3 linked regions of the Rheinheimera salexigens genome follow. The protein of the gene in region 1 interacts with the protein of each later gene in a pairwise test. Links are inferred from orthologs where the notes say so. Each region holds a gene or a part of one and is shown in the gene's direction. Other genes may lie near its edges.

What was found.
Region 2: the proteins of rplL (region 1) and dnaE interact in binary tests that used the Escherichia coli proteins (3 or more experiments, as listed by UniProt). The link is inferred for Rheinheimera salexigens from one-to-one orthologs.
Region 3: the proteins of rplL (region 1) and parC interact in binary tests that used the Escherichia coli proteins (3 or more experiments, as listed by UniProt). The link is inferred for Rheinheimera salexigens from one-to-one orthologs.

Annotation. Positions count from the first base shown.
Region 1 is NZ_MKEK01000001.1:29,825-32,506, reverse strand. It holds rplL (50S ribosomal protein L7/L12), read left to right. Parts: upstream 1-999; coding sequence 1,000-1,365; downstream 1,366-2,682. Other genes in the region: rpoB (DNA-directed RNA polymerase subunit beta), read left to right, coding at 1,539-2,682; rplJ (50S ribosomal protein L10), read left to right, coding at 441-935; rplA (50S ribosomal protein L1), read left to right, coding at 1-168. UniProt on the Escherichia coli protein: The binding site for several of the GTPase factors involved in protein synthesis (IF-2, EF-Tu, EF-G and RF3). Is thus essential for accurate translation.
Region 2 is NZ_MKEK01000001.1:3,052,600-3,064,253, reverse strand. What follows is about bases 4,210-8,280. They hold dnaE (DNA polymerase III subunit alpha), read left to right. Parts: upstream 4,210-4,609; coding sequence 4,610-8,080; downstream 8,081-8,280. Other genes in these bases: accA (acetyl-CoA carboxylase carboxyl transferase subunit alpha), read left to right, coding at 8,098-8,280; rnhB (ribonuclease HII), read left to right, coding at 4,210-4,610. Outside these bases: lpxD (UDP-3-O-(3-hydroxymyristoyl)glucosamine N-acyltransferase), read left to right, coding at 1-286; 3-hydroxyacyl-ACP dehydratase FabZ, read left to right, coding at 289-741; lpxA (acyl-ACP--UDP-N-acetylglucosamine O-acyltransferase), read left to right, coding at 743-1,513; BI198_RS14080 (endonuclease/exonuclease/phosphatase family protein), read left to right, coding at 1,831-2,565; lpxB (lipid-A-disaccharide synthase), read left to right, coding at 2,867-4,036; more of rnhB, read left to right, coding at 4,017-4,209; more of accA, read left to right, coding at 8,281-9,054; tRNA lysidine(34) synthetase TilS, read left to right, coding at 9,189-10,580; BI198_RS14050 (GGDEF domain-containing protein), read right to left, coding at 10,583-11,485; BI198_RS14045 (patatin-like phospholipase family protein), read right to left, coding at 11,623-11,654. UniProt on the Escherichia coli protein: DNA polymerase III is a complex, multichain enzyme responsible for most of the replicative synthesis in bacteria. This DNA polymerase also exhibits 3' to 5' exonuclease activity. The alpha chain is the DNA polymerase catalytic subunit.
Region 3 is NZ_MKEK01000001.1:3,336,454-3,347,071, reverse strand. What follows is about bases 2,877-5,911. They hold parC (DNA topoisomerase IV subunit A), read left to right. Parts: upstream 2,877-3,276; coding sequence 3,277-5,547; downstream 5,548-5,911. Other genes in these bases: BI198_RS15430 (1-acylglycerol-3-phosphate O-acyltransferase), read left to right, coding at 5,716-5,911; BI198_RS15440 (tetratricopeptide repeat protein), read left to right, coding at 2,877-3,280. Outside these bases: parE (DNA topoisomerase IV subunit B), read left to right, coding at 1-1,842; more of BI198_RS15440, read left to right, coding at 1,871-2,876; more of BI198_RS15430, read left to right, coding at 5,912-6,360; ribonuclease E inhibitor RraB, read left to right, coding at 6,365-6,754; gdhA (NADP-specific glutamate dehydrogenase), read left to right, coding at 6,983-8,335; gshA (glutamate--cysteine ligase), read left to right, coding at 8,668-10,212; BI198_RS15410 (MmcQ/YjbR family DNA-binding protein), read left to right, coding at 10,330-10,618. UniProt on the Escherichia coli protein: Topoisomerase IV is essential for chromosome segregation; it is the principal protein responsible for decatenating newly replicated chromosomes. It relaxes supercoiled DNA.

The DNA of each region.
Region 1 (2,682 bases):
GATTTCGAAAGCGATCATTTAAGAGAGAACTTAGAATCATTATTAGTAGCATTAAAGCGTGCTAAACCATCTGTAGCTAAAGGTGTTTTCATCAAGAAAGTTACCATTTCATCTACACATGGTGCAGGCTTAACATTAAACCAAGCATCATTAACTGCTACGGTTTAATCGTTAGTGCTTTACAGGGCGCAGTGGTTGTTTTATAATCTTGCGCTCATTTTTTAGGGTAGAAAATGCAGTTTAGGCTGCGTTTTCCGTCCAAGACCGTAGGTGCCATAAAAATTTTATGGCTTAAAATAACAACCTACGCAGACGGTGCAGACCCCAGGAAGAATTAGATTCCTTCTGGCCTCACCGTAAATCGCGCGCCTTATGGCAACATAAGGCGATGTGTAGGAAACTGGACAATAATGTCCAGATGAACCAGGAGTTAAGAGCCAATGGCTATTAAGCTTGAAGACAAAAAAGCAATTGTTGCTGAAGTCCAGGAAGCTGCCAAAGGTGCTTTATCTGCGGTAGTCGCAGACGCTCGTGGTGTCACTGTAGGCAAAATTTCTGCGCTGCGCAAGCAAGCGCGTGAAGCTGGTGTATGGATGAAAGTTGTCCGTAATACATTAGTACGCCGTGCAGTAGAAGGCACTGACTTCGAGTGTCTGAAAGATGTATTTGTAGGCCCAACGTTAATTGCGTTCTCTTCAGAGCACCCAGGTGCTGCAGCGCGAATTTTTAAAGAATTCGCTAAAGAGAACAAAGACTTTGAGCTTAAAGGTGCAGCTTTCAGCGGTGATACAGTGGATATCGAGTTGCTAGCATCGTTACCAACATACGACGAAGCTATTGCACGCTTGATGAGCACAATGAAAGAGGCAGCAGCCGGCAAACTTGTACGTACAATTGCCGCGGTTCGCGACCAAAAACAAGAGCAAGCCGCGTAATAATACGTTTGGTTTGATAGTAAAGTTTAATCGGGATTCGTCCCCTAATTTAGGGATCTGAGCAATGTCAGTGACTAAAGATCAAATCTTAGATGCTATCGCAGCAATGTCTGTAATGGATGTAGTTGAATTAGTATCTGCAATGGAAGAAAAATTCGGCGTTTCTGCCTCTGCTGCTGTAGCTTCTGCTGCAGGTCCAGCGGCTGCTGTTGAAGAACAAACAGAGTTTAACGTAGTGTTAGCTGGTATTGGCGCAAATAAAGTGTCAGTAATCAAAGCTGTTCGTGGCGCTACAGGTTTAGGTCTGAAAGAAGCGAAAGACTTAGTTGAATCAGCTCCAGCTGTTATCAAAGAAGGCGTTTCTAAAGACGAAGCAGCAGAACTTAAGAAAATTCTTGAAGAAGCTGGTGCCTCTGTTGAAGTTAAATAATCCGGCTTATACTGGATTGTTTGCCTGAGATGTAGGCTGGGCTGGTGATGAATTAATCACCGGCCTTTTTGCGCTGTGGGACAATGATTTCCCCACCCCGTTGCTACCATGGCTGGTATCAATTACATCCAATAATGGATGTCGGGAAAAAAATCAGCAAGCTGAGGAACCCCATGACTTATTCTTATTCTGAGAAGAAACGTATCCGTAAGGACTTCGGCAAGCGTCCGGAAGTTCTGGATGTGCCATACCTGTTGTCGATTCAGATTGAATCTTTCAGCAAATTTATCGAGCCAGATCCGGAAGGTGGCTACGGCTTAGAAGCCGCATTCCGTTCTGTTTTCCCAATTAAAAGCTACTCGGGTAGCGCGGAATTGCAGTACGTTAGCTACCGTATTGGGGAGCCCGTATTTGATGTAAAAGAATGTCAGATCCGCGGTGTCACATACTCAGCGCCATTACGCGTTAAGCTGCGTATGGTTATTTATGACAGAGAAGCAGCACCAGGTACGATTAAAGACATTCGTGAGCAAGAAGTTTACATGGGTGAAATCCCGCTAATGACTGAGAATGGTACTTTTGTCATTAACGGTACTGAACGTGTTATCGTTTCTCAGCTACACCGTAGTCCAGGTGTGTTCTTTGATCATGACCGAGGCAAAACTCACTCATCAGGTAAAGTGTTGTATAACGCTCGCGTTATTCCTTACCGTGGTTCTTGGTTAGACTTTGAATTTGACGCCAAAGATAATTTATTTGTCCGTATCGACCGTCGCCGTAAATTACCGGCTACGATCTTATTGCGTGCATTAGAATTAAGTACTGAAGAAATCTTAGAAACTTTCTTTGAAAGCACTAAGTTCGAAATTAAAGATGGCAAACTGCTTATGGCAGTGATTGCTAATCGTCTGCGCGGTGAAACTGCTGCATTCGATATTAAAGACAATGATGGCGAAATTATCGTAGAACAAGGTCGCCGTATCACCGCCCGCCATGTGCGTCAGCTAGAAAAAACTGGCATGACCATGATGGAAGTACCACATGAGTACGTAGTTGGCCGTGTCTTGTCAAAAAATTACGCTGACCGTTCAACCGGAGAGATTATTGCCGAGGCGAACGCAGAGCTCACATTGGAGCTGTTAGCAACACTGGCTACTGCCGGTTATGATAGTTTTGAAACACTGTATATTAATGACTTAGATCACGGTGCTTATGTCTCTGAGACAATTCGTATTGATCCAAGTAGCAACAAGATGGAAGCGCTTGTTGAAATCTACCGTATGATGCGTCCTGGTGAACCACCAACGCGCGATGCGG
Region 2 (11,654 bases), 3.0 Mb from region 1 along the record:
TACTTCTATTGGTCGTTACTGTATAATTGGTGGCGCTGCAGTCATTAATGGTCATATTGAAATATGTGATGGTGCTCATATTTCAGGTATGGCGATGGTGATGAAACCGATATTAGAAAAGGGTGCTTATACGTCAGGTATTCCTGCGACAAGTAACCGAGAGTGGCGCAAAAACACCGCTAAGCTGCGGCAGATAGATCAACTATATCAGCGCGTAAAAGCGCTAGAGTCGCAGTTTAAAATTCAGCTTGCTTCAACAAGCGCTGACACTACTACAGAGGAATAGCCTTGGCTAATAACTTAAACAGCCTGCAAATTCAGGAAATAATGGCTTTATTGCCACATCGGTATCCTTTTTTGCTTATCGATCGCGTGCTGGATTACACACCGGGCGAAAGCTTAACGGCATTAAAAAATGTTTCAATTAATGAACCTATTTTTACCGGTCATTTTCCTAATATGCCTATTTTCCCTGGAGTATTAATTTTAGAAGCTTTAGCTCAAGCTACAGGTATCTTAGGGTTTAAAACGGTTACCGAGCGTTCAGATAACGAATTATATTTATTTGCCGGTATTGATGACGCTCGGTTTAAAAGACCAGTAGTGCCAGGCGATCAAATGATCTTAGAAGTAAAGTTTTTAAAAGAACGCCGTAATATATGGAAGTTTTACGGTGAAGCAAGAGTTGATGGCCAAGTGGTATGCTCGGCTGAATTAATGTGTGCTAGAAGAGAGCTATAACGTGATCCATCCAACAGCAGTAGTTGAATCCAGCGCCGTCATTGGTAAAAACGTTACGATAGGCCCATTTAGTTATATTGGCCACAACGTGACTTTAGGTGATGACTGTATCGTTGAATCGCATGTAGCCATTAAAGGCCCAAGCAGTTTTGGTCGCGGTAATCATTTTTTCCAATTCTGCAGTATTGGTGAAGCTTGCCAAGATAAAAAATACCGTGGCGAAAATACGCAATTGCTGGTGGGTGATTACAACGTGTTCCGCGAAGGTTGCTCAGTGCACCGCGGTACCGTACAAGATCAAGCTAAAACTATTATTGGTAGCCATAATTTATTTATGAATACCACCCATATTGCCCATGATTGCGTTATTGGTGATAACGTTATCTTTGCCAGTGGTGCTCAAGCCGCCGGCCATGTTCATGTAGGTGACTGGGCTATTTTAGGCGGAATGACAGGCGTACATCAGTTCGTGCATATTGGCCCGCACAGTTTCTGTGGTGGCGGCTCTATTGTGCTTAAAGATGTGCCTCCTTATGTCATGGTACATGGCGCACCCTGCGTGCCAGGCGGTATTAACACTGAAGGCTTAAAGCGTCGTGGTTACAGCAGTGAAGCATTATTAGAAATACGCCGTGCTTATAAAGAAGTGTACCGTAAAAACCAAACCACCACTGAAGCCTTAGCGGTATTAGCCGACAAAGCCCAGCAGTTCCCAGAGCTTAAAGTCTTCACCGATTTTATCGCTAACGCCAGCCGCGGCATAGTGCGTTAGTAATACACTGCTAGCCACAATAAATCATTACCTAGAGCTTCTATTAGTCGCTCTAGGTATAAAAAATATTTGCACTCACCCCGAATAATATCAAGCCGCTATACAGTTACAAGCCGCTATGCAGTTAATTGACAGCCATGTAATTCAACTACCGGTAAATTCTGTTATTTAAGCTAAAGTCAGATGGTTAGTAATTGGTATTAAATAGCATTAACAACAATAGTTGTGATCTTTGTTCTTTGGTTAAGCTACCGTCAACAAGCTGGTCTGTTAATATATAAAATAAGCTTAATAATCTGTAAGGCAGGATATTCGTTATGCTTCGACCCAGTATTGCTCCGCATCAGTTGATCCATCAAGATCAGCCTTTAGATACCAGTTTGCTGGGAGTGATGTGTTGGAATAGTCAGAAGTTAACGATGAGCCCTAAATTTCAGCTCTGTTTAACTCAGTTGTTGGCGCGTTACCCTACGCAATTATTGCTTTTGCAAGAAGCCAAATTAGCCATAAGTAACAAATTACACTTAGATGGCTGGTCTTATGCCATCTCGCCAAATATTCAAACGCCTGCTCATTTATTTGGTGTGCTAACCGCAGGGCAATGCGCCTTTAATGATATTAAACCCATTTTAAGTCAAGTGCGTGAACTGAGCTTTGCTACTCATAAAAGTCAAATTATTACCCAACATCCGTTAAGTAATGGAGACTCGTTATTAGTGGTCAATATTCACGCTATTAACTTTGTTAGTCATAGTCAATTTCAGCAAGAAATTGCGGTATTAAGGCAAATTTTATTACAGCATGAGGGGCCATTAATTGTAGCCGGCGATTTTAATATTTGGAGTCGTTCGCGGCGGTTATATTTAACCCAGTTTTGTCGCGCCATGGGTTTAAAAAAAACCATGATGGAAGACTCTCATCATATAAAAACTTTTTGGCGAGAGCCGTTGGATTTTATTTTGTACCGAGACTTAAAGTTACGTTTAGCTGTGGCAATTAATACGCCTATGGTTTCGGACCATAATCCTATCTATGCCCAGTTTTCATTATAATCTATGCCTGCTTACTGCTAGTTAATTTCTAGCAATCTAATATCAAACTATTAGCAAGCTGTTAGCAAGCTAGCAGTAAACAATAGTTAAACTTGCAGCATTTAACCTTCAAACAAACAGCCCATACCTCGCTATTGAGATAAGCCTTTGCTGATCTTAGCAGCAATTAGCTAATTAAATTTCCAACAGCATAGCAAAGCGGGTAAGATTGTTATTCTAAAATAAGCCAGTTTTTGTCATAGCACGCGGTTAATTATATCGCTGACTAGGCAATGTCATTTACAGAAAAACTAAAGGCGCAATGATTAATATAAATACTGAAATAGTTAAAATAGCCATTATCGTCGGCGAGCACTCTGGTGATATTTTAGGTGCAGATCTAATAAAAGCCTGCCAACAACAGTATCCTAATGCCCAGTTTTATGGCATTGGTGGTCCGCGTATGCAAGCGTTGGGGTTTAAGGCACACTTCGATATGGAAGAGTTAGCTGTCATGGGCATTGTCGAAGTGCTTGGCCGTTTACCGCGATTACTTAAAGTTAAAAAACAGATTATTAGTACATTATTAGCTGACAAGCCAGATGTGTTTGTCGGTATTGATGCCCCCGATTTTAACTTACCGGTAGAATTAAAATTAAAACAAGCCGGCATTAAAACGGTACATTATGTTAGCCCGTCGGTCTGGGCTTGGCGGCATAAACGGATATTTAAAATTGCGGCAGCTACCGATATGGTGTTGTCGTTATTGCCGTTTGAAAAAGCGTTTTATGATAAATACCAAGTGCCTTGTACCTTTGTCGGCCATACCTTAGCCGATAGCATGCCGTTAACGGTGGACAAAGCCGCAGCCAAACAAGCTTTAGACTTAGACAGTAGCGCAAGCGTGTTAGCGATTATGCCAGGTAGTCGCAGTAATGAAATTAAATTGTTGGCAGCAGACTTTCTGCAAGCCGCAGCAATATTACAACAGCAACAGCCTTCGTTACAGTTAATCTGTAATATGGTAACGAACGACAAAGCGGCGCAGTTTGCAGCTATTAAGCAGCAGATAGCGCCAGATTTAAAGGTGCAGGTTTTTATTAATCAAGCACGCGAAGTATTATTAGCCGCCGATGCCACTTTTATTACTTCGGGTACGGCGACGCTAGAGGCCATGTTAGCCAAGTGCTTAATGGTGGTTAGTTATAAAGCCAATTGGCTCACTTACCAAATTGGTAGTCGCTTGGTAAAACTGGCTCATTTTAGTTTGCCTAATTTATTGGCAGGGCGTGGCATGGTCAGTGAGTTATTACAGCATCAAGTCACACCTGCTGCGCTAGTGGCTAACATGCAGCCTTTATTAACGACAGATCGCGAGTCGTTACTAGCCGAATATACCGCTATTCATCAAACGATTAAATGTAATGCCAGTCAGCGCGCAGCTGAAGCAATTTTTAAGGTGATAAATCACAATGCAGTATCAAAGGCCTAATGTCACATTAATCTGTGGTGTGGATGAAGTTGGCCGCGGCCCGTTAATTGGTGCTGTGGTGACAGCCGCTGTTATTCTTGATCCCACTAAACCTATTGCTGGTTTAACCGACTCAAAAAAATTGAGTGAAAAAAAACGCATCTTACTGGCTGAACAAATAAAGTCGCAGGCTTTAGCTTGGGCACTGGGTCGAGCTGAAGTGCATGAGATTGATGAACTGAATATATTACATGCCACTATGTTAGCCATGCGCCGTGCTGTAGCTGCGTTACACATTACGCCGAATTGGGTATTAGTCGATGGTAACCGTACCCCTGATTTTGGTATTAATGCCAGCGCGATAGTCAAAGGTGATGGCTTAGTGCCAGAAATTAGTGCTGCCTCTATTTTAGCTAAAGTAGCGCGTGATAATGAAATGTATGCATTAGATCAAGCCTATCCCCAATATGGTTTTGCTGCCCACAAAGGCTATCCTACTGCCGCACATTTAGCAGCTATTACCGAACATGGCGTGTTAGCACAGCATAGGCGCAGCTTTAAGCCGGTGCGCATCGTGTTGGAGCAACAAGGCTGATGGCAGAACCAAGTTTTATTCATTTACGGGTCCATAGTGACTTTTCATTAGTTGATGGTGTCGCCAAAATAAAACCTATTGTCAAAGCGGCTAGCCAGTTACAGATGCCTGCTTTTGCCTTAACCGATCAAATGAATTTTTGTGGTTTAGTCCGGTATTATAGTGCAGCCCATGCGGCAGGGATTAAGCCGATAATAGGTGTCGACTGTTGGGTGCAACATCCTGGTTTAGGTACTGAGACCAGTCGAATACTGTTATTAGCGGCCGACAATACTGGTTATCAAAATCTATGTGATATTATTTCCAAGGCCTATTTACGTGGTCATGTCATGGGAAAACCACAAATTGACCATGACTGGTTAGCCGAGCATGCTAGCGGCGTTATTGTGCTGTCGGGTGCTAAAGATGGCGTGTTAGGCAAAGCGCTGATTAAACAAAATCAGGCTTTAGTTAATGAGCTAGTGGTGTATTACCAACAGCACTTTCCTAATCGGTTTTATCTAGAACTGTGCCGCACGGGTCGACCTGATGAAGAGCTGTATATTCAGCATGCCATTGCATTAGCTGAGCAACATCAACTGCCTGTAGTGGCCACCAATGAAGTGGTATTTTTAAAAACTGAAGACTTTGCCGCCCATGAAATTCGCGTGGCTATCCATGACAGCTTTACCTTAGATGATAAGCGCCGTCCTAAATTGTATTCAGAGCAACAGTACTTGCGCACAGAGCAAGAAATGCAGCAACTGTTTGCTGACTTGCCTGAAGCTTTAGAAAACTCAGTACAAATAGCTAAACGCTGTAACGTAACTATCCGCTTAGGTGAATACTTTTTACCAGCGTTTCCTACCGGAGACCTATCCGACGCTGACTTTTTAGTTATGAAATCACAAGAAGGCTTAGAGCAGCGTTTATTAACGCTATTTCCTGATGCCAGCGTGCGTGAGCAAAAGCGAGTAGGTTATGACGAACGGTTAGAAATAGAGCTGGGTGTTATTAACCAAATGGGTTTTCCAGGCTACTTCTTGGTAGTAATGGAGTTTATCCAATGGAGTAAAGATAACGATATTCCAGTTGGCCCAGGTCGAGGCTCTGGTGCCGGTTCACTGGTGGCTTACGCGTTAAATATCACGGATTTAGACCCGCTTGAATATGATTTATTATTTGAACGTTTTTTAAATCCCGAGCGGGTATCGATGCCAGACTTTGACGTCGATTTTTGTATGGACCGACGGGACGAAGTTATCGACCACGTTGCCGATATGTATGGCCGTGAAGCGGTATCGCAAATTATTACCTTTGGTACTTTGACAGCCAAAGCGGTTATTCGCGATGTTGGCCGGGTATTAGGCCATCCATACGGTTTTGTTGAGCGAATTTCTAAGCTAGTACCGATGACACCCGGTATGACCTTAGAGCAAGCTTTTAAAGAAGAGCCAAGGTTACCGGAGCTATATGCTCAAGATGAAGAAGTTAAAGATCTAATTGATATGGCGCGGCAATTAGAGGGCGTCACCCGAAATGCCGGTAAACATGCCGGTGGTGTCGTTATTGCGCCGACTAAAATTACTGATTTTTCGCCATTGTATTGTGATGAGCATGGTAATAACCCGGTTACTCAATTTGATAAAAGTGACGTTGAATATGCCGGTTTAGTTAAGTTCGACTTTTTAGGTTTACGTACCCTGACTATTTTGCAGTGGGCGGTCAATATGGCCAATACACGCTTAGCTAAAGAGGGCCGGCCTTTAGTCGACATTAATCATATTCCGCTGGTTGATAAAGCCTGTTTTGACTTACTGCAAAAAGCCGATACTACCGCGGTATTCCAGTTAGAATCGCGAGGTATGAAAGATCTGATCCGCCGCCTGCAACCTGACTGCTTTGAAGATATTATCGCCTTGGTGGCACTGTTTAGGCCGGGGCCGCTTCAGTCCGGCATGGTAGACAACTTTATCGACCGCAAGCGCGGCCGAGAAGCCATTTCTTACCCTGATGAAACCTGGCAGCATGACTCGTTAATACCGATATTAGAACCCACTTATGGCATTATCTTGTATCAAGAACAAGTTATGCAAATTGCCCAGGTGCTGTCCGGATACTCGCTGGGTGGCGCCGACTTATTACGCCGGGCTATGGGTAAAAAGCAACCAGAAGAAATGGCTAAACAGCGCGATACCTTCCAAGAAGGTGCGGCGAAAAACGGTATTGATCCTGATCTGGCGATTAAAATTTTCGACTTAGTGGAAAAGTTTGCTGGTTATGGTTTTAACAAATCGCACTCTGCTGCTTATGCGTTAGTGTCTTACCAAACTTTATGGATGAAAACCCACTTTCCAGCTGAATTTATGGCTGCGGTAATGTCAGCCGACATGGACAATACTGATAAAATTGTTACTTTAGTCGACGAATGTGAACGGATGAGGCTAAAGCTGATCCCGCCTGATGTTAATGCTGGAGTACAAAAATTTACCGTTAACGAGCAAGGCCATATTGTTTACGGTATCGGTGCTATTAAGGGCGTCGGTGAAGGGCCAATAGAAGCCATTATTGAAGCCAGAAAGCAGCATGGTGCTTTTACTGACTTATTTGATTTTTGTGCCAAAGTAGATTTAAAGAAAATTGGCCGTCGGGTAATTGATAAGCTTATTTTAGCTGGCGCTATGGACAAACTAGGACCGCACAGAGCGGCTTTAGCGGCGACCTTAGAGCAAGCGATGAAAGCAGCCGATCAACATGCTAAAGCGCAAGCCGTTGGCCAAGATGACTTATTTGGCTTGCTTAGCCCAGAGCCTGGCGATAGCAGTGCTGCTTTTGTTCAAGTGGTCGCTTGGCCAGATGAAATATGGTTAGAGGGCGAACGAGAAGCATTAGGGCTATACTTAACCGGCCATCCAATTAATCGCTATTTAGAAGAACTACCGCGTTATTCATCTTGTCGTTTAAACGAGCTGCAACCAACGCGTAAAGATCAATCAGTACAAGTTGTTGGTTTAGTGGTGTCGGTGCGGGTAATCGTTAATAAAAAAGGCCGACGCTGGGCAATTGTTACGTTAGATGATAAATCTGCTCGCTTAGATGTGCGGTTTTTCCCTGATATGTTAGAAACTTTTGAAGAACTACTGCAAAAAGACGTTATTTTGGTGATAACGGGACAGGTCAGCTTTGATGATTTTAACGGTGGCCTTACAATGACCGGCCGCGATGTCAGTGAAATAACGCAAGTTCGAGAAAAATCTCTACGTTGTTTGAATATCACTGTACAATCAGCACAAATAGACCACAATTACCTGCAAAGATTACAGCAGGTACTCAGTGAATATAAGGCAGGTACCGTACCGGTTAATATCCGGTATCAGCGCCAGGAAGGCGAGGTGATGTTACAATTGGGTACCCCATGGTGGGTGACACCTGCCGACGCTTTGTTGCACCAGTTAAAACAATTGGCAACAATAGAACTGGAATTTAATTAATTAGGTAGTGACTGTCGATGATGCTGAATTATTTGGAGTTTGAGCAACCAATTGCTGAACTTGAAGCAAAAATAGACGAATTGCGTAACGTAAGTCGCAATGGCGATTACGATTTAGGCTTAGAAGAAGAAATTAATAAACTAAAAGAAAAAAGCCTAACGTTAACCAAAAAAGTGTTTGCTGAGCTAGGTGCTTGGCAAGTCGCGCAATTAGCGCGCCATCCACTAAGGCCCTATACGCTTGATTATATTAAGCATATGTTTACTGATTTTGATGACTTAGCCGGCGATCGCGCTTTTGCAAACGATCACGCTATTATTGGCGGTACAGCGCGCTTAGGCGAGCAACCGGTGATGATTATTGGTCATCAAAAAGGCCGTAATACTAAAGAAAAAATTAAACGTAACTTTGGTATGCCAAGACCAGAAGGCTATCGTAAAGCGTTACGCTTAATGGAAATGGCCGAACGGTTTAAAATGCCAATTTTAACCTTTATTGATACCCCTGGCGCTTATCCTGGTATTGGCGCAGAAGAGCGCGGCCAATCTGAAGCCATAGCTCGTAACTTAAAAGTGATGGCTGGTTTAAAAGTGCCAGTAGTCTGCACTGTTGTTGGCGAAGGTGGTTCAGGCGGTGCTTTAGCTATCGGTGTTGGCGATAAAGTGAATATGTTGCAATACAGTACTTACTCGGTTATTTCGCCAGAAGGCTGTGCATCTATTTTATGGAAAAGTGCTGAAAAAGCCCCTTTAGCCGCCGATGCTATGGGTATTACTGCAGCGCGGATCAAAGAATTAAAGCTGATTGACGAAGTAGTGCCAGAGCCATTAGGTGGCGCGCATCGCTCAGCAGAGCAAATGGCCAAAAATTTAAAACAAGTGTTACTGCAAGATTTAACGGTTTTAAATAAAATGAGCATAGATGACTTATTAGACCGTCGTTATAAGCGTCTAATGTCATACGGTTACTGTTAATCGTTAATTATTAATAGATAACAACTACTAAATTAAGCCAGCACCTAAGTGCTGGCTTTTTGTTATATATCTGGGATATTACGCTCTGGACTATCTAGCCTGTTTTTACTACGGAAGCCAAAGACTGAGTGAGTATGAGTACACTAAGCGCAGAAGTTTTATTAGACCAATTACTACAACAAGGGCTACAGCAAGGCTCTGAGCAACAGCAAACACTGCAAGCTGAGCACCAAGTGGTGTTAGCGCTCAGTGGTGGCTTAGATTCTATGGTACTGCTAGATTTGCTGGCTAAAGCGCGGCAACTGTGTGGCTTTAACTTGCAAGCGGTGTATATTAATCACGGTTTAAGCGCCAACGCAGCAGCATGGGCAGAATTTTGTCAGCAGCAATGTGCCCAGCGCCAAGTTGAGTTTACAGCAGTCAGTCTTAATCTTGAGGGGCGGCATAATTTAGAGGCCCGTGCCCGACAAGCTCGCTATGCAGCACTAAGCAACTTTATTCAGTCAGATAAACATGTGTTGCTAACCGCGCATCATGCTGATGATCAAATAGAAACGTTATTATTAGCCTTAAAGCGTGGAGCAGGCCCAGCCGGATTAAGCGGTATAGCCGCAACCAAAACTTTTGCAGCAGGGCAGATATTACGGCCATTACTCGCCTTTAGCCAAGCCCAATTGCAACAGTATGCTACCGAGCAGCAATTAAACTGGGTGGATGATGAAAGCAATGCCGACACCCAATATGAGCGCAATTTTATTCGTCATCAAGTGGCACCCTTATTACGTGAACGCTGGCCGCACTTTGCCAAAACGGCCAGTCGTAGTATGCAAATAGTGGCTAATATGCAGCAGTTGGCCGATCATTATACCGAGCAGTTTTATGCCAATGTAGTGCTTGATGACTGCTTACAATTAGCAGCGTTAGCGCAATATGTGCCGCTACAGCAAGATTTACTGATCCGGCGCTGGTTAGCCGCTAGTGGGCTTAATCCATCAGTACAATGGTTAGACACCTTATACCAAACAGTTATCCAAGCACGGGTCGATAGCAGCCCTATGCTGATGTTAGAAGGGTATAAAATCCGACGTTTTGCCGATAAGTTGTATAAAGTGGCGCCAGTAACGATTGCTAAGCCAAACTACCAATTAGCGTGGCAGGGTGAATCACAGTTATTGCTACCCGATGATTTGGGCCAATTGCATTTTATGGCTTCAGCAGCCGAAACTGAACAGGTAACGGCAACACTAATGGCGCCAAGCGAAGCCCTACCGTTAGTAGATGCAAATGCCAGTATTGTCTTTGGTAAGCTTAGTTTATCGTTTAAACCGGCCACAGCCAGCCAACACAAGCCATTAAAGCAATGGTTTAAGTTATGGCAAGTACCGCCTTGGCAGCGTTTACGGGTGCCATTACTATTGAACCAGCAACAGCAGCTGATTGCGGTAGTAGGCTATGCTTCAGCCATACCAACGCAACAGGCTAAATACTGGTTACGTTGGTCGCCAACAGCGGCTGAACAAAAATAAGCTTAAAGTGCGATGCGCAGTTTACTTTTACCGGCATTTTTGGCTTGGTATAACGCCTGATCTGCTGCGGTAAATAATTGCGCTAAGCTTTGATCCGGCTGCAGCAAAGCTAAGCCAATACTGACGGTAACTTGATACTTCTGACACAAGGCAATTTGGTTAATGGTTTTTAATAAGCGCCGGGCAATAAGCTCAGCACTGGCGGTATCAGCAGCAGATAACAAAATAGCAAACTCATCGCCACCAAAGCGAAATACGCTATCAGTGATACGTAAGGTATCGCGCATAGTGTTAGCGACCGCAATTAACAACTCATCACCCGTACTATGGCCAGCAATATCATTAACTTGTTTAAAATTATCTAAATCTAATAACATTAAACCACAGCTATCATCATACCGTTTTGCCAATTGCACTGCTTTATTTAAGCTATCGTCAAAAAAGCGACGGTTACCTAAGCCCGTTAAAGTGTCTTTTAAAGCCATTTGCTGTAAGCGACTGACCACTAAGGCATTACGCAACGCAAATAACCACTCAGTTTCTAATTGCAGTAACTCACGCTGTAACATTGGCGTAAAAGCACTATCGCTTTGATACACTAACTCGGCTAAGCATTGCTGATTCAAAATCAACATACTGCGATGTTCATAAATCGCCGCTTTTGAGCCGCTAGCGATAAAATCACCCACCGCAGTATGCACCTGCAGCCAAGCCAAAGGCAAAAGCTTGCCGGCCGCCATCGAGACAATATTAAGTTGTTGCTGTATTTCTAAGGTAGTTTGTAATTGACTGACTAAGCTTTGTTCGCGACCTTGCGGCTGCTCAGGCCAATGTTCTAGCTTTGTTATAGCGGCATAACTGGGGGCATTACTGCCGCCATTATCCTGTAGCAAAGCATATTCCATGATTAAACCCTTTATAAATTATCGTTCTTACATGGACTAATGCAAACATTAGGCCATAATTAAAGGGTTGTTATATTTAACTAAAACACGGTTTACAGCTAAAAAGCATTAAAACAGCCAAAGGTTTGACGCCAATATTAACTTTTTAAAAATTTTAATATTTGTGGCA
Region 3 (10,618 bases), 3.3 Mb from region 1 along the record:
GAGCCGGTACAACGCCGTCCTGGAATGTATACCGACACCACAAGACCGAACCATTTAGCCCAAGAAGTCATCGACAACAGTGTGGATGAAGCCTTAGCGGGCCATGCCGATAAAGTGCAAGTCATATTACACAGCGATCAATCCTTAGAGGTAATTGATAATGGCCGTGGTATGCCGGTCGATATTCACCCTGAAGAGGGCGTAAGCGGGGTAGAGTTAATATTTTGCCGCTTACATGCCGGTGGTAAGTTCTCGAATAAAAACTATCAGTTTTCGGGCGGTTTGCATGGTGTAGGTATTTCAGTTGTTAACGCTTTATCTAGTCGGGTCGATGTATCAATACGTCGAGATGGCAGCATTTATGAAATGGCTTTTGAGCAGGGCAATAAAGTTAGCGAGTTAGCCATTACGGGTACCGTGGGTAAACGTAACACCGGTACCCGAGTCCGGTTTTGGCCTACGCCCACTTATTTTGACTCAGCCAAATTTTCTGTTAGCCGTTTACTGCATGTATTAAAAGCAAAAGCGGTTTTATGTCCGGGTTTAACCGTTAGCTTTGATGATCAAATTAATAAACAACAATATGAATGGTGCTATCAAGCCGGTATTGAAGATTATTTAGCCGAAGCGGTACAAGGCTATGTTTGCTTGCCCGAAACCCCTTTTGTGGGCAAATTTGCTGCCAGTAACGAAGCGGTAGAATGGGCTCTGTTGTGGTTGCCAGAAGGTGGCGAGTTAATTACTGAAAGCTATGTTAACTTAATTCCAACTCCACAAGGCGGTACCCACGTTAATGGTTTACGCCAAGGTTTGTTAGAAGCCTTACGTGAATTTTGTGAGTTTAGAAACTTATTACCTCGCGGCATTAAACTCTCAGCAGATGATATTTGGGATCGTTGTGGTTATATTTTATCGACCAAAATGCAAGATCCACAATTTGCTGGCCAAATTAAAGAGCGCTTATCGTCACGCCAATCAGTGGCGTTTGTTAGCGGGGTAGTAAAAGATGCCTTTAGTTTATGGCTAAACGAACATACTGTTATTGCTGAGCAATTAGCTGAGTTTTGTATCAACAATGCGCAGAAACGATTAAAAGCTGCAAAAAAAGTGGTCAGGAAAAAAGTGACCTCAGGCCCTGCATTGCCGGGTAAATTAGCCGACTGTTCAGCCCAAGATTTAAAGCAAACAGAATTGTTTTTAGTCGAAGGAGACTCAGCCGGTGGTAGTGCTAAACAAGCGCGAGATCGCGAATTTCAAGCTGTTATGCCGCTGCGCGGTAAAATTCTTAATACTTGGGAAGTCGATTCTGGACAAATTTTAGCTTCACAAGAAGTACATGATATTTCAGTCGCTATTGGTATCGACCCCGATAGTGAAGATTTATCGGCATTGCGCTACGGTAAAGTATGTATTTTAGCCGATGCCGACTCAGATGGCTTACACATTGCCACCTTATTATGTGCGTTGTTTATGCGTCACTTCCGGACTTTAGTCGCAGCAGGACATGTATATGTGGCCATGCCGCCACTGTATCGCATTGATATTGGTAAAGATGTTTATTATGCGCTAGATGAAGCCGAAAAAGATGGTGTGCTGGATCGAATTGAAGCCGAGAAAAAACGCGGTAAAGTTAACGTGCAGCGTTTTAAAGGTCTAGGTGAAATGAACCCGCTGCAACTGCGCGAAACCACGATGGATCCCAATACTCGTCGTTTAGTGCAATTAACCATTGATGATTACGAGCAAACTTTCGAGTTAATGGATATGTTATTAGCGAAAAAGCGCGCCTCCGATAGGCGTGCTTGGTTAGAGCAAAAAGGTGATAAAGCGGTTGTTGCTTAACGGTCACATGCAGAAAAGGGCTGAGGCTTTGCAAAAATATCTTGTATTCATACTGGTTTTCCTGACGTTGATAACGGGCTTTTCTGCGGTTGCTAATAGCGAAAGTGCTGAATTACCGGCGTGGCTAAAAAAAGTGACAACAGAAAAGTACCAACAACCTGATGCTATGCTGGCACTATTGCAACAGCATCAAGAGGAACGGGTTGGTTTATCAAGCCAACTTCAAGCACGTTGGTATTATGAGCAAGCCATATTATTTGAAGTATTAGGCCGGCATATTGAACAGCAGCAAGCGGCCGAGCAAGGCTTAACCTTATTAGCAGAGCAGCAATCTTTGTTAAGAGTTAAATTACTCTATGCGCTGGGTTTTGCATTGGAAATGCAGGCCGATACCGAGCAAGCTATGCAGCGCTATGAAACCGGCATCGCGCTGGCGACCTTATTAGATGATGAGGTGCAAATTTTACGCGGTCATATTAACCAAGCTGCGATTTATTTAAGCTTCAATAAACATAAACAAGCCTTGGCATTATTACAAGATACCTATCATCGGGCGCAAATTTTACAAAATAAAGCCTTAATAGCTGAAGTTAATGCTGAATTAGGCTTATTGTATGTCAGCATATCATTTGAAGAAGAAGGTATCGTTTTATTAAAAACAGCCTTGCAACTTTATCAAGAGCTAGGTTGGCAAAAAAATATCGTTACGGTAAAGTTTAATCTAGCCCGCACTTATGGTTTTTTACAACAATATCAGCTGTCACTGCAGCTATATAATGAAATATTGCAAGCTGAATCTGCTTCGACTGATGTAATGAACTTGTATCACACCTATTTAGGATTAGCGATTACCAGCAGTGCCAGTGGCGCAGGTGATGCGGCAATTTCCTATATTAATAAAGCCGAAGCATACTTACCGCAGTTACAAGCCAAAGTGCATATAGCCACTCATCATTATGAAAAAGCGCTTATTTTACAGCGATTAAAACAAACCAGTTTAGCGATGCAGCAGCTATTATTGGCCGAGCAAAGTTTGGCGCTGGAAAACGATAGCGAACTCGCGATGGGCTTAACTTATGTTAAAAGCCAATTGTTAGCAGAGTCGGGTGAGTTTGAGCGGGCTTATCAGCAATTAGAACAGTTTATGCAGCAATTTAAACAGCAGCGAAATGAGGATAATGAGCTGGCGCTAGAACGGATGCGTTTAGTGTTTGCTCAAGAACAACAGCAACAACAAAATTTATTATTATTACAAGATAACGAACTAAAAGCGTTACGGCTGCAAGAAGTTGAAAGTAGCCATAAGTTGCAAATGTTATGGCAAATAGTGTTAGGTAGCAGCACGTTAATATTATCGATCTTGCTAATATGGCAGCTTTTTCGGCGCAAAAAATTGTTAGCTAGCAATAACAAGAACAGTAAACAGGAACAAGCATGACAGAAACGGTAATTTCTCACGATGGCGTTGAACAACTGGCGTTAAGACGTTTTACAGAAGACGCCTATTTGAACTATTCAATGTACGTTATTATGGATCGTGCTTTACCGCATATTGGCGACGGTTTAAAGCCAGTGCAAAGACGCATAATTTATGCGATGTCAGAATTAGGCTTATCCCATTTAGCTAAATATAAAAAATCAGCCCGTACTGTAGGTGACGTGTTAGGTAAGTTTCACCCTCACGGTGACTCTGCCTGTTATGAAGCTATGGTATTAATGGCTCAGCCTTTTTCATATCGCTATCCGTTAGTTGATGGCCAAGGTAACTGGGGTGCACCGGATGATCCAAAATCATTCGCCGCTATGCGTTATACCGAATCTAAACTGTCCCGCTTTGCCGAAGTATTATTATCAGAATTGGGTGCGGGCACTACAGATTGGTTGCCTAACTTTGATGGCACTATGGATGAGCCTAGAGTGTTACCGGCTCGGTTACCACATATTCTACTCAATGGTATTACTGGTATTGCGGTTGGTATGGCCACGGATATCCCGCCACATAATGCCCGTGAAGTCGCCAACGCCTGTGCTTTGTTATTAGATAAACCAAAAAGTACTGTTACTGACTTAATGCAGTTTGTTAAAGGCCCTGATTACCCAACTGATGCCGAAATTATTAGCCCAAGTCACGAACTAGCTGCCATTTATGAAACTGGCCGCGGCAGTGTGAAAATGCGAGCACTGTATCAGTTAGAAGATGGTGATATTGTGATTACGGCGTTGCCGCATCAAACATCGGGCTCAAAAATATTAGAGCAAATTGCCGCGCAAATGCAGGCAAAGAAACTGCCGATGGTGACCGATTTACGTGATGAGTCAGATCACGAAAGTCCTACTCGTATAGTGGTTGTGCCACGCTCAAATCGGGTTGATACCGAGCAATTGATGCAACACTTATTTGCCACAACCGATTTAGAAAAAAGTTATCGAGTTAACCTAAATATTTTAGGGCTAGATCAGCGACCACGGGTAAAAAACTTAGTAGAAATTCTTAGCGAATGGTTAGTGTTCCGTCGTGATACCGTGCGCCGCCGCTTACAGCATCGCTTAGATAAAGTACTGGATAGATTACACGTATTAGAAGGCTTATTAATTGCTTTTTTAAATATTGATGAAGTTATTCGGATAGTGCGCAGTTATGATAAACCTAAACCAGAGTTAATGGCTGCGTTTAGCATTACCGATCGCCAAGCCGAAGCAATTTTAGAATTAAAGCTACGCCAGCTAGCTAAGTTAGAAGAAATCAAAATCCGTGCTGAGCTCAATGAGCTAAGCAAAGAACGAGATAAATTAGAGGCCATTTTGGCTTCAGAGAAAAAGCTGACCAAATTGATCCGTGATGAATTAATAGCCGATGCTGAAAAATATGGTGATGATCGCCGCAGCCCCATTGTATTGCGGGGCGAAGCCAAAGCCTTAAGCGAAAGAGAATTACTGCCCAGCGAGCCTATAACCGTCGTGTTGTCAGAAAAAGGTTGGGTACGCTGTGCTAAAGGTCATGATGTCGATGGCAATGCCCTAAGCTATCGTGCCGGAGATGCTTTTAAAGCCATGGTCAGTGGTCGCTCAAACCAGCAAGCGGTATTTTTAGATTCATCAGGCCGCAGTTTTGCCACCGAAGCCCATGACTTACCCTCTGCGCGAGGTCAGGGTGAACCGCTAAGTGGTCGTTTTGGTATTGTTGCTGGCGAAAGCTTTGAACACTTGTTAATGGGTGAAGATAAACAAGCCATGTTATTAGCATCCGATGCTGGTTATGGATTTATTGCTGAGTTTGCTGATTTACTTAGCCGCAACAAAGCCGGTAAAGCCGTGCTTAGTTTGCCTAAAGGCTCGAAAGTGCTGGCACCGGTAGTGGTAAAACAACCAGCAACCGACTTAGTGTTAGCTATCTCTAACGAAGGCCGAATGCTAGTGTTCCCCGTGGCAGAATTACCTAAGCTTAGTAAAGGTAAGGGTAATAAAATCATGTCGATCCCAAGTGCACGTGCTGCCAGTAGAGAAGAATATATTTGTCAGTTAGCCATCGTACCAGTTGATGGTAGCGTGACACTGATAGCAGGTAAGCGTAAACTGACGTTAAAACCAGATGATTTACAACATTATCATGGTGAGCGAGGTCGTCGCGGTAATAAATTACCAAGAGGCTTACAGCGTATAGATGCTGTACAGCTAAATAGTGATCCAACCAGCACAGATAATTAAACTCGTTATACTAGGCGCCCTTTTTTTGGCGCCTTTTAGTTCGCTTGTAGTGTCAACGGAGAATATAGTGATAGCGGTTTTACGAATAGTTTTATTAGTGTTGTTTTTATTTTTAGTACTTTAGCTGGCTTACTTATTTGTTTAGTAAGGCCATTTCACGCTGATAACGTGCGCATTTTTTCGCATTGGTATGGCAGTGTATCAAAAATTTTAGGCATCCAAGTTGAAATACGTGGCGTTGAAAATATCGACAGCTCAAAGCCTTATGTTTATGTCGCTAACCATCAAAACAATTTAGATTTATTTACTATTAGTAATGCCGTTCAACCACGCACGGTGACCTTAGGTAAAAAAAGCTTAAAATTTGTGCCTTTTTTTGGTCAATTGTATTGGTTAAGTGGCAATATTTTAATTGATCGTAAAAATAAAAGTCGGGCATTATCTACTATGCTAGCAGCCGCTGAGCGCATTAGCCGTGACAATATCTCAGTGTGGATGTTTCCTGAAGGTACGCGTAGCTATGGCCGGGGTTTATTGCCCTTTAAAGCCGGGGCATTTCATATTGCCTTAGAAGCGAATGTGCCAATAATACCGGTATGTATGAGCAGCACCCACCAGCAATTTAAATTTAATCGCTGGAATAATGGCAAGGTTATTATCCAAATGTTAGCGCCTGTGCATTTGCCAGAAGGTAAGCCTAATATCCGTCAGTTTTCTGAGAATCTGAACCAAAAAATGGCTCAGCAGATCGCAATGCTTGATACCGAACTGGGCAAAGATTACACTGCGCAAAATATTACCGTTAAAGAGTAGAACTATGGAAAACTGGCAAGAGTTTACTGAAGAAACAATCAATGCACTATTAGAAGATGGTAGCGATCCAGATGCAGAATATACTATTGAGCATCACTTTTATGATCAAGATTTTACCAAACTAGAAAAGCTGGCGGTTGCGTTATTCAAGTTAGGCTATGAAGTTACCGATGCAGAAGAAGTCGAATTTGAAGATGGCGACAGTGCTTGGGTATTTGATGCTATTCGTGAACAATCACTGGTCACAGAAACTATCGTTGCCGATGCGCTTAAGTTAGAAGCTTTAGCCAAAAAGCATGGCGTAGAATATGACGGTTGGGGCACGTATTTCGAAGGTGACGAAGCAGACTTTGACGATGCTGATGATGAAGACGAAGAGCATACCGCTCACTGAAAGCGCATATTGCACTAAAAAGTAGTTTTAGCCAAAGCCAGTTGCCAGCCGCAACTGGCTTTTTTATTGGTATTGTCATAACCACCTATAATCAGTGTATATCATTAAAATCTATATTTGATATTTCGCATATTTATGCATTTTAGCTGAGTTATATTTCATTATCTGTTGACGGCTAGCGTGCTTTTCATCAAGAATGGAGTGAACATTAAATATACAGGGATACTTATGACGTACATACACAGCACCATAGCAAAACTGATGCTAAGTAGCCCTGCACAAGCAGAGTTCTATCAAGCCGTAGAAGAAGTATTAGAATCTTTAACCATGGTGCTTGAGCAAGATGATAAATATCGGCGCCATGCCATTATTGAGCGAATGATTGAGCCTGAGCGGCAAATTATGTTTCGGGTGCCTTGGGCTGATGATAATGGCGTGATCCATGTTAATAAAGGTTATCGAATAGAATTTAACTCAGCATTAGGGCCGTTTAAAGGCGGCTTACGCTTTCATCCTAGTGTTAATGCCAGCATTATTAAATTTTTAGGTTTTGAACAAGTTTTTAAAAATGCGTTAACCGGTTTACCTATTGGCGGCGCTAAAGGCGGGGCTAACTTTGACCCTAAAGGCCGTTCAGATGCCGAAATTATGCGTTTTTGTCAGTCTTTTATGAATGAACTGTATCGACATATTGGCCCAAATACCGATGTGCCAGCAGGTGATATTGGCGTAGGGGCGCGCGAAATTGGTTATATGTTTGGTCAATATAAGCGCTTAGCCAATAGTTTTGATGGGGTTTTTACCGGTAAAAGTTTATTGTGGGGCGGCTCATTAGTGCGTAAGGAAGCCACTGGTTATGGTTGCGTATATTTCGCCAAATATATGCTGCAAGATCGGCAGCAGACTTTGCAAGATAAACAATGTTTAGTCTCAGGCTCGGGTAATGTGGCCATTTACACTATTGAAAAGCTGCAGCAATTAGGTGCTATTGCTGTTAGTTGCTCTGACTCTGCAGGCACTATTTATCACAAATCCGGCATTGTTCTAGCGACATTAAAACAATTAAAAGAAGTGCAACATGCGCGGTTAAGTGAATATATTAGTCACCATCCTGATGCGGAATACACGCCAGTAGCTGACTATCCCGACGATGGCCATGCGGTATGGCGCTACCCAGCAGACTTAGCCTTCCCCTGTGCCACCCAAAATGAGTTAACGGCTGCAGATGCTACTGTATTAGTTCAAAATGGCTGCATCGCGGTGTCTGAAGGCGCTAATATGCCCTCAACTCAAGCTGCGGTAGAAGTGTTTTTAGAAGCTAAAATCGCATATGGTCCGGGCAAGGCAGCTAACGCAGGAGGTGTCGCGACTAGTCAGCTAGAAATGGCTCAAAATGCCAGTATGCGTAGTTGGAGCTTTGCAGAAGTAGACGAGCAGTTAAAAATAATTATGCGCAATATCTACAGCAGCGCCCGCGATACCGCGAGTGAATTTGGTGCGGAAGGCAATTTAGTGTTAGGAGCCAATATTGCCGGCTTTCGCCGCGTCGCCGATGCCATGATTGAGCAAGGTTTAGTGTAATTAAGTAAAATAGAACGCCTAAAAAGGGGTCGTAGCATATTAATTTTTTGTTAATACGCTACAACCCCTTTTTATTGCAAATTTTTTATGACCTGAATGACTGTTTTTAATCAATAATCTGCCGTTGGCATTAAACAGTTATTTAAATCGATTATTGTTACATATAGTTAAAAGTCATTTGCAGTTTTAGGGGATTGTCTGTTATTGAGCTGCAAATATAATACTCAGCTCTAATTTGGCAAGTTGGAGCCGCTAACCCTTATTAAATGATTGGCTTAGCAAAACGAGTAAGGCCGATAGGTCTAATTAATTGATTTAATACAGAGGTTTTTATGACGCCATCCCTTACTCCACGTTTGGCACAGCTTGCAGATACAGGCCTAAACCAAACCCTAGTACATATTGTTCGCGGCATCGAAAAAGAAGGCTTGCGAGTAACCACAGCTAGTAAGTTGTCACAACAGGGTCATCCACTGGCATTTGGTTCGGCTTTAACCCACCCGTATATCACCACTGATTATTCCGAATCGCTATTAGAATTTATTACACCTGCGGGTGAACATATCAGCGATACCCTTGGCTTTTTAGAGCAGATCCATCGCTATAGTGCCAGCGAACTTGCGGATGAGCATTTATGGCCAGCGAGCATGCCTTGCGCGGTGCAAGGTAATAAAAGTGTGCCTATAGCCCAATATGGTAGTTCTCGAGCTGGCCAGATGAAGCATATTTATCGGCGCGGTCTGGATATACGCTATGGTCGCATAATGCAAAGCATCGCCGGTATCCACTTTAATTTCTCACTACCGGATAGTTTTTGGCAAGGCTACCGGCAATTGCTCGGCAGCCAAGATTCACTAGCCGACTTTCGCTCGGCGCAATATTTTGGCTTAATCCGTAATTTTCGCCGTTATGGCTGGTTGTTGCTGTATCTGTTTGGCGCTTCACCGGCACTTAGTCAGACGTTTATGCAGGGTCGGCCACATAAGTTGTCTGAACTTGGTGCTGATACGTTGTATTTACCCTACGCAACTTCGTTGCGCATGAGTGGACTTGGCTACCAGAGCGACGCCCAAACCAGTCTGAAGATTAGTACCAATAGCTTAACTGAATATAGCCGCGATCTTACCCTAGCTCTTAACACGCCTTATCCACCTTATACTCGGCTTGGCGTTGAGGTTAACGGCGATACACGGCAGCTTAACGACAACATCCTGCAGATAGAGAATGAGTATTACAGTGATATTCGTCCTAAGCGAGTTACTCGAGCGGACGAGACGCCATTACAAGCGATGGCAGAGCGCGGGGTAGAATATATTGAAGTGCGCAATTTGGATATTAATCCGCTGCTAGCCTTGGGTATCGATGATACCCAGATCCGTTTCTTAGATGCCTTTTTACTGTTTTGCTTGTTGCAAGACAGTCCAGAGATTGGTGAGCAAGAATCACAGCGTATAACTCGTAATCAAACCCGCATCACCGAACAAGGCCGCAAGCCCGACTTGCTTTTAGAAACAGCAAGTGGAGAACTAAGTCGGACAATCTGTGCTGAACAGATTTTTGCTGAATTAGCAGCAGTAGCTTTATTACTCGACAAGACGTCTAGCGGTTACGCTGATGCAGTACAGCACTATACACCTCTACTACAACAACCCGAACTAACTCCTTCGGCGCGTATTTTACAACAATTGACGAGTAGCAAGCTGGAATACACCACATGGACCCAGCAACGAGCCGTTGAGCTAACTCAGTACTGGCAACAAGCTCCACTTAGCTCTGAGCAGACGGGCTATTTCAAACAACTGGCCACCTCAAGCCTAGCTGCGCAGCAGCGTTTGGAAACGGAAGATGCAATAACACCTTTAGCCGCATGCCAATAAAGGAATTAAAATGGGTCGGAGTAACTTAACTAATCGGTTAATGTATTATGCCCCATTTATTACTATACTCAGCCTATAACGTTAGATTAGCTAAGGCGTTACAGGTTAAGTTTGAGTATGGATTATGAACAGTTTAATCAATTTTGTCGCTCGCTTCCTGCCACTAGTTATGTGATGCAATGGGGTGGTTCTCACGTCTGGAAAGTCGCGGATAAAGTCTTTGCAATCGGCGGCTGGGGTAAAGCTGCTCAACCTGCCTTCAGCTTTAAAACCTCTGAACAGAATTTTCATTTTTTAAATTTGAAGTCAGGTTATCAACCAGCACCTTATTTAGCCGCACGCGGTATGAAATGGATCCAGTTGTATGATGGGCAAGATATTGCAGACGAAGAACTGATCTATTACC